4 regions of the Pseudoalteromonas sp. G5_S1_14_S5 genome follow, and region 1 is predicted to be linked to each of the others. Evidence: predicted binding sites of a transcription regulator. Region 1 holds the regulator's gene; each other region holds the start of a gene.
The links. Region 1 encodes sigma-54, which starts transcription at its own class of promoters, with help from an activator protein. Its sites were predicted from a motif close to GTTGGCACGNNNNTNGNNT; they were not measured.
Positions count from the first base shown of each region.

Region 2: a site for sigma-54 is predicted at 736-754, ahead of ACTRWI_RS12105 (flagellar assembly protein FlgT). Genes of this name have one in related genera too.
Region 3: a site for sigma-54 is predicted at 1,327-1,345, ahead of flgB (flagellar basal body rod protein FlgB). Genes of this name have one in related genera too.
Region 4: a site for sigma-54 is predicted at 831-849, ahead of flhA (flagellar biosynthesis protein FlhA). Genes of this name have one in related genera too.

Region 1 is NZ_JBQKUM010000007.1:51,468-53,675, forward strand. It holds gene lptB (LPS export ABC transporter ATP-binding protein) at 1-301, shown strand, start outside; gene ACTRWI_RS03715 (RNA polymerase factor sigma-54) at 356-1,816, shown strand; gene hpf (ribosome hibernation promoting factor) at 1,878-2,165, shown strand; gene ptsN (PTS IIA-like nitrogen regulatory protein PtsN) at 2,167-2,208, shown strand, end outside.
Region 2 is NZ_JBQKUM010000035.1:31,765-33,972, reverse strand. It holds gene flgP (flagellar assembly lipoprotein FlgP) at 1-15, opposite strand, end outside; gene ACTRWI_RS12110 (FlgO family outer membrane protein) at 25-660, opposite strand; gene ACTRWI_RS12105 (flagellar assembly protein FlgT) at 852-1,985, shown strand; gene ACTRWI_RS12100 (hypothetical protein) at 2,125-2,208, shown strand, end outside.
Region 3 is NZ_JBQKUM010000035.1:37,543-39,750, reverse strand. It holds gene flgD (flagellar hook assembly protein FlgD) at 1-455, opposite strand, end outside; gene flgC (flagellar basal body rod protein FlgC) at 473-886, opposite strand; gene flgB (flagellar basal body rod protein FlgB) at 891-1,286, opposite strand; gene ACTRWI_RS12140 (protein-glutamate O-methyltransferase) at 1,542-2,208, opposite strand, start outside.
Region 4 is NZ_JBQKUM010000053.1:9,575-11,782, reverse strand. It holds gene flhB (flagellar biosynthesis protein FlhB) at 1-736, shown strand, start outside; gene flhA (flagellar biosynthesis protein FlhA) at 1,044-2,208, shown strand, end outside.

The DNA.
Region 1 (2,208 bases):
ACGTCGTCGTGTTGAAATCGCTCGCGCTCTAGCAGCAAACCCTCAGTTTATCTTGCTAGATGAACCGTTTGCTGGTGTTGACCCGATCTCTGTTATCGATATCAAGAAAATCATCGAACACCTGCGCGATCGCGGTTTGGGTGTTTTGATTACCGACCACAACGTTCGTGAAACATTAGACGTGTGTGAAAAGGCCTACATCGTGAGCCAAGGACACCTGATCGCAGAGGGTACTCCTGAAGATGTTCTCAATAACGAACAAGTTAAACAAGTTTATCTAGGCGAACAATTCCGTCTATGATTATATAGAGAGTATCGAGAGTTCTAAGAATAATAACTAGGTAAGTAACACTGAATGAAACCCTCATTACAACTTAAGCTAGGCCAACAGTTAGCAATGACGCCTCAATTGCAGCAAGCGATTCGTTTGCTGCAATTGTCTACTTTAGATTTGCAACAAGAGATCCAAGAAGCACTTGAATCTAACCCATTACTCGATGTCGAAGAAGGCAATGAAGAAACGCCATCATCGGAAGAAAAGCCTAGCAGTGACGAGAAAGAAACAGTTGAAGCCGCAGAGCAAGACTTACCTGACAGCTCAGACTTAATCGAAAAATCAGAGATTGGAAACGAGCTCGAGATCGACACAACTTGGGAAGATGTCTACAGCGCAAATACAGGTAACACTGGTATTGCTATCGATGACGACATGCCTGTATATCAAGGTGAAACCACCGAAAGCTTGCACGATTACCTACTTTGGCAACTCGACCTCACCCCCTTCACAGAAACAGACCGAAGCATTGCATTCGCGCTAATCGATGCCATTGATGACTATGGCTATCTCACCGTATCTTGTGAAGATATCCTTGAAAACTTCGACAGTGAAGACATAGAGCTTGATGAAATCGAAGCAGTACGCAAAAGAATCCAACAGTTTGATCCATTGGGTGTTGGCTCGCTAAATCTTCAAGATTGCTTACTGCTACAACTGGCGACTTTCCCACAAGACACACCTTGGCTTGAAGAAGCTCAGTTAGTACTTACTAGCCATATTGACCAACTCGGTAATCGTGATTACAAACTCGTGATCAAGGAAACCAAGTTGAAAGAAGCAGAGCTACGTGAGGTTCTACAGCTCATTCAACAACTGGACCCACGACCTGGCAGTAAGATTACGCCAGACGAAACCGAATATGTGGTTCCTGATGTGTCGGTATTTAAAGATCTAGGTAAATGGTTAGTGACCATTAACCCGGATAGTGTGCCAAAGCTGAAAGTCAATCAGCAATACGCTGACTTAGGCAGTAAAGGCAACAGCGCTGATAACCAATACATTCGCTCAAACTTGCAAGAAGCGAAGTGGTTAATCAAAAGCTTGGAAAGCCGAAATGAGACGCTACTCAAAGTTGCGCGATGCATTGTTGAACATCAGCGCGATTTCTTCGAACATGGCGAAGAAGCGATGAAGCCAATGGTACTCAACGATGTTGCTTTAGCCGTTGATATGCACGAATCCACGATCTCTCGTGTGACAACTCAAAAGTTCATGCATACGCCTCGTGGCATCTTCGAACTGAAATACTTTTTCTCGAGCCATGTCAGTACTGACAATGGCGGTGAATGTTCATCGACAGCAATTCGAGCACTCATTAAGAAGCTTGTTGCGGCAGAAAATACCGCTAAGCCTCTCAGTGATAGCAAGATAGCTGCTTTACTGGCTGACCAAGGAATTCAGGTAGCTAGACGTACGATAGCGAAATACCGTGAGTCTCTGGGCATTGCCCCATCGAGTCAGCGTAAACGCCTACTATAAGCTCATTGAGTTACTCTTAACTCAATCGCTATTATCGGGCACCAACTGAAAAGGAAAGTCTATGCAAATCAATATTCAAGGCCATCACGTTGATCTTACCGATTCAATGCAAGACTATGTTCACACCAAATTCGACAAGCTTGAACGCTTCTTTGATCATATCAATAGTGTTCAGGTTGTTTTAAAAGTTGAGAAAATCAATCAAATTGCAGAAGCGACCCTTCACGTAAACCAAGGCGAGATTCATGCAACAGCAACAGATGGAAGCATGTATGCTGCGATTGATGCGTTGGTTGATAAACTCGTTCGCCAACTCAACAAGCACAAAGAAAAGCTAAGTAGTCACTAACATGCAATTAAGCGAAGTACTTTCATTGGACTGCACCAAAAGT
Region 2 (2,208 bases), on a different contig from region 1:
CATTAACTTCTTCATCTCGAACTCCTAAGGGCGAAGAATAACAGTGTAGGGCTGGGTGATCGTTGGGTCAGAACGAATGATCACACCATCTTGAGTTCGAATACTGTTCAGAGTATCAAGGTCACGACCAATACGGTCTGCCGGTAAGAAGCCTTGTGCTGAAGCCACGACAATACGAGTTTGCATGCCCACAACTCGAGCATTCACGAGTACACCACCCTCTTGGCGCAGCATAGTACCTGTTAGCACGTATTGAACGTCTTGCTCTTGAGCTAAATCTTTCCAGTCACGGCTTATCGCAAAGTCACCTTGATGAGTTACCTGAATAGAACCCGTAGTTTTAAAATCAACCACCTTGAAGCCACGACGCTGAAACTGGTGAATGAAACCTTCTGATACCGAGTTGCCAAGCCAGTTTGTTGTGTCCATGTGTTGCAGGTCAACAAACGAGGTGATCGCAATAGGCGTTCTTGCTGAGATACTGGTATTCGACACGATCAAGTCTTCGGTCATGCTTTCTACGAAGAAATCCATTGTGTGGCGAGGGCTGTCCATCAGCATAAACTGACTGCCTGGGTACTCAGTCTTACCGTTATAGATCGGCGAATAAGCGCATGATGTCAGTAACATGACACTCATTACTATGAGCCATTTTTTCATTATCAATCTCCAGATAGTTATAGTGCGACCTGTTCTAATATGTTCTCACCATTATTCGTTTCAATGGATTACAATGTTGGAACAGTCTTTGCTTCTCATTAATGATTCAGATTAAGAAAAACGCACTCAAGTCAGCTTCAAGCTTATAGTTATTTATTAAGCAATATTTATACCCAACTGGTAACGAATAGATGAAAAAAATAATTTCTTACTTATTTTCAATAGGTTCACTGATAATCACAAGTTTCAGTGCTCATGCCTCATGGTATGAAGTTACCGGTATAGCAACCATCGTATCGTCAGAAGAAACGGCAAGGATCCACGCTCTGGAAGACGCGGTGTATAAGGCTATCCAGTTCTCAGGGGCAGACATCGGCAGTATTGCGAACCTAACGCCTTATTTAGATGGCAAGAAAAAGGAATACCAATTTACTAACCACGAAGTACGCTACATCTTGGTTGATAAAGAGAAGAAGCGCGGTGGCAATTTAATGATCACCGCAAGGATCGACATCTACCCTTCGGCAAATGCTTGCCATGAAAGACAATACAAGAAAACCTTCTTGGTGGGTAATATCGATGTCACCTCTCCACAACAAGCCGTAATGGGCAGAATCTACAACATCGGTGACGACTTCAGCCATGTGGTTGATAAACAGCTAGCCAAAGAGTCTCGCAGCTTCGTTTCTGTTGGCACTACCAACTACGAAATCGATAAACGCCGACCAGAGGTCATCAAGATGATCGCGCAGGATACTGGCGCACAATACATAATCGGTGGTGAGATTACTGACTTAACGGCAACCATCGAATCTAAGCTTTTAAAAGATGACATCATCAACCGTCAGTTTGCGTTAGAGATGCAAGTCTTCGATGGTAAGACGGGACACCAGATCTACACACGTAGCTATCGTGAGGTAGCAAAGTGGCCATTTGCTAAAACCAGTGAAGTTGACACTCGTAGTGCTCGTTTTTGGACATCGACCTACGGCAGTATGATGCTTCGTGTGAGCCGTAATATCATGTTGGACTTAGAATCTGAAGTCTCTTGTAAGATCACGCTTCCAGAAGTTGCGGCCGTATTCGGTAATACAGTGACCATTGATTTGGGCCGAATGCATGGCGTACAACAAGGTGACAAACTGCAGCTATGGCACACAGGTTCATTTATCGACCAACGAGGTCTACCGCGCAATAAAGTCTCGCAAAGCGATATCACACTGACCGTTTCTCGCGTCTACGAGAACGAAGCAGAACTTACGATTGATCAGCCAAGCCTAGCGGGAAGCATTCAAATTGGTGATGTGATGCAGAAAATCATGTAGTTAGCCGCACTCTAAACTCATAGTTTCTAATAAAGCCTTAGCCCCCCTGCTAAGGCTTCAATTTTTTCATGGGTATTAGTTTCGGTTTCTACGTATTTGTCGTAATCTTACTAATAACATAATCATCATTTAGCAAGCTATGAGTCAGAATAATCTAATTGGTGCTACCGGCTATCGCTTTATTTCGAAAGGTAAGACCGCTTTTAAGATCCACATCCACACA
Region 3 (2,208 bases), on a different contig from region 1:
TCAAAAGTGCGAACTAACTGGCCCACTTCATTCTCAACACGGACCATAACGTTGTCCATCGCTTGAGGAAGCTTAACCATTGCCGCCATACCGCCATCACCTTGCTTTACACCTGCCGCACCAGGAACCAGTACATCACGACCAACCAAAGAGGAGGCCTGCAGTGCTTGGTTAGAGGTCATCGATGAGTTCAAGCTTTCAAACTGTGAATTCATTTTGCCGATGCCATCCACGGTCGCAAATGAAGCCATTTGCGCAATCATCTGGTCATTGCTAACCGGCTTAAAAGGGTCTTGCTGTGCTAATTGCTTAGTCAACAAAGATAAGAAATCTTCTTGCTTAAGATCCTGCTTACCTGTTGTTTCGTCGGGCTTCTTAGCGCCATCTTGAAGACTCTTCAGCTGGTCAACATAGGACAAGCCGCTTTGACCAACATTGTTGTTGATTCCAGCCATGTGCTACCTCCTTATCCTTATTGACCCATCTGCAGCGTACGCAGCAGCATTTGTTTACTCGAGTCAGCAACCTGTACGTTCGTTTGGTACGCACGTGATGCCGAAATCATGTTTGCCATCTCTTCCATAACGTTCACGTTTGACTTGTAGATGTAGCCTTCGTTGTTCGCTAATGGGTGGTCTGGGTTGTACTCCGCGCTCAGCGGCTTATCGCTTTCTACGATACCTAATACTTTCACAGGCACAGTGTGGTCACTATTGCGTGCTCGATTTAACTCAGCGCCGAACACTGCGTGGCGGGCTTTGTAAGTTTCTTTAGCAGAACTACTTACACTGTCTGCGTTTGCAAGGTTGCTTGAGGTCGTATTTAGACGAACAGATTCAGCACTCATCGCAGAACCAGTCACATTGAATACATTAAATAAGCTCATCTAATTATTCCCCTTTAATCGCTTTAGTTAAATTCTTGAACTTACTTCCTAGGAAGTCGAGAGAGGCTTGATGCCTAATTTGGTTTTGCATGAAAAGGTTTCTTTCCAAATCCAAATCAACCGTGTTGCCATCTCCTGTATCAGGCTGGGTAGGAATTCGATACTTCGTTTCCCCATTCACCGTCGTTTCGGCAGAAATGTGCCGACCGTCTGTGCGGCTAAGACCAATGCTTGCCCCAGAACTTGCCGCTTGCAGTGATTTCTTAAAGTCTAATCCCTTTGCTTTATACCCAGGCGTGTTTGCTTGCGCGATATTGGTGGAAAGCACCTCAGCGTTACGCTCACGTACACCAACAGTGTGCTGGTGAATGCCCAAAGCATTGTCAAAAGAAATAGCCATCTAAACCTCAACTCAAGAACTGACTGTTGTGAAATAATTAAAGCAATATATATACCAACTTTTAAAACAAAGTGGTCTATTTATGCTTTCACAGGTTACTCGTGGGTAAACTTGTAATATACAAGCCAAAAAATAGAGTAAATTGGAATGTCACTCTGACTTAAAGATATAGGCTAAGCAGGAAAAAGAAAACCCAGCACTTGGCTGGGTTTTGAAATTGTTTAGTAACGTCACACCTTATTTAGGTGGCGGCAATCACTTCAATTTGTATATGATACCTGGGTTACAACGAACCATTTCAAAGCGGTCGGTTAAACCAGTTAACGACTCAGACGCACCCAGAAGCAAATATCCCCCCGGGTTCAGGCTGTTCGCCATTTGGTTAAGCACTTTAGATTTCATCTCTGGAGAGAAATAAATCAGTACATTACGACAGAAAATAATGTCGAATTTACCTAGCAGAGCGTAACTGTCCATCAGGTTTTGAGGACGGAAGTTCACCATGCGCTTAACGTTGTCTTTCACTTTCATGCGGCCATCGCTTGCATCCTCAAAGAAAGTACGGCGACGCTCTGGAGAAAGACCACGACCTAAAGCAAGATTGTCATACGCGCCAGTGCGGCACATATCTAACATGCTTGCAGAGATATCCGTTGCGGTGATCGATACATTTGGCAACATACCTGGCTTACGAGCTTGAGTTTCAAGCACCGTCATTGCCATTGAGTATGGTTCTTGGCCTGAAGAACTTGCCGCAGACCAAATCTTAATAGGACGTTTATTTGCCGCTATCTCCGGTAGAAGTTTATCCGCAAGCACAGCAAACGGGTAAGTATCTCGGAACCAAAGTGTCTCGTTCGTCGTCATAGCATCCACTGCTGCCACTCTCAACTCACGGTTTCGGCCCGTCACGACATCTCTC
Region 4 (2,208 bases), on a different contig from region 1:
TGGTATCAAGCGTATGTTTGGCCTGCATAGCTGGGTTGAACTGATTAAATCGATTTTGAAAGTGGCGCTGGTATCGGGGATGGCAGTTTATCTGATTCAGGCGTCTCAACATGACTTAATGCAGCTGAGCATGGATGTCTATCCACAGAATATCTTTCACGCCTTAGATATCTTGCTTAACTTCATTCTCCTAATCAGTTGTTCTTTGCTGATTGTGGTGGCCATCGATATTCCATTCCAGATCTGGCAACACGCCGATCAATTGAAGATGACCAAGCAAGAAGTGAAAGACGAATTCAAAGACACTGAAGGTAAGCCTGAAGTGAAAGGTCGAATTCGTATGTTGCAAAGGGAAGCCGCTCAGCGTCGTATGATGGCTGATGTACCTCAAGCGGACGTGATTGTCACCAACCCGGAGCACTTCTCGGTGGCGTTACGCTACAAGCAGAATCAAGATAAAGCGCCAGTTGTGGTTGCCAAAGGTGTTGACCATATGGCGATGAAGATCCGTGAAATCGCTCGAGAACATGATATCTATATTGTTCCTGCACCACCGCTAGCGAGGGCGCTCTATCACACAACTGAGCTCGAACAACAAATTCCTGACGGTCTGTTTACCGCTGTAGCTCAAGTGCTTGCATATGTGTTCCAGCTAAAACAGTATCGAAAACGTGGTGGTGAGAGGCCAAAACTGCAAGATTCTAATATGTCGATCCCACCTGATTTACGTCATTAGATCAATTACTTGAGCTCAGCCTTATGAAGCTTGATAATAGAGGCACTCATTAGCTTCTTTTTGCCAACAAAGCGCTGACAAATTGACGTTCGATATTGGTACAGTGTTTGCTATGTTAATCCCGAACATTATAAGCCGGTCATGGTAAACCTGATCTATAATAAACCTTGTTGCTGTTACGTTGGCAACATAGCTTAGCCCAAAGCCCGACTTGTTGGCGAGTGGCGACAACTTAGCGAAACTATCTAGATTTATGAAATTCTCCCTGCCTTTTGCGGACAAGCTACCAAAAATTCCTAACCGTGCCATGCCTGCGATTGGTGCGCCTGTTATGGTACTTGCCACGCTGGCGATGGTGGTGTTGCCGATTCCTGCGTTCTTGCTGGATATGTTTTTCACCTTCAACATTGCACTCGCTATGGTTGTGTTACTGGTATCGGTTTACACTCGAAGGCCTTTAGACTTCGCCGCTTTCCCGACCGTCCTTCTTATTGCAACTCTGCTTCGATTGGCTTTGAACGTTGCGTCTACTCGTGTGGTTCTACTGCACGGTCACGAAGGTGGCGATGCTGCGGGTAACGTGATTGAAGCTTTCGGTAACGTAGTTATCGGTGGTAACTATGCGGTTGGTTTAGTGGTGTTCTTGATCTTAATGATCATCAACTTCATGGTTGTTACCAAAGGTGCAGGCCGTATCTCGGAAGTAAGTGCGCGTTTTACCTTGGATGCGTTACCGGGTAAGCAAATGGCAATTGATGCCGATTTGAATGCGGGTTTGATCGATCAAGATCAGGCACGTCTGCGACGTTTTGAAGTAACCAAAGAGGCCGATTTCTACGGCTCGATGGATGGTGCTTCGAAGTTCGTTAAAGGTGATGCGATAGCGGGCATTTTGATCCTGTTCATCAATATCATTGGTGGCTTGAGCATCGGCATGGCTCAATTTGATTTAGGTTTCGGTGAAGCTATCGAAATCTATACTCTACTGACTATCGGTGATGGTCTGGTTGCACAAATTCCATCTTTATTACTGTCGATCGCTGCTGCGATGATGGTAACGCGTCAAAATACCGATGAAGACATGGGCCAACAGCTCATCTTCCAGATGTTCGACAATCCAAAAGCCTTGATGATCACTGCGGCCATTCTTGGCGTGATGGGGATTGTCCCTGGTATGCCACACTTCGCGTTTTTGAGCTTAGCTGCGGTTGCTGGTGGTGCGGCTTATTACATCGATAAGAAACAGAAAAAGAAGGCATTGGAGCCGAATCTCCCTGCGGCTGTTGAGGCTAGTGGAGAGACAGGTTCGCAAAAAGAGCTCTCTTGGGATGACGTACAACCTGTTGATATTATTGGCCTTGAGGTAGGCTATCGCTTGATTCCTCTGGTAGACAGAGACCAAGGCGGCGAACTACTAGAACGCGTTAAAGGTGTGCGTAAGAAGTTGTCTCAAGATTTCGGCTTCTTGATCC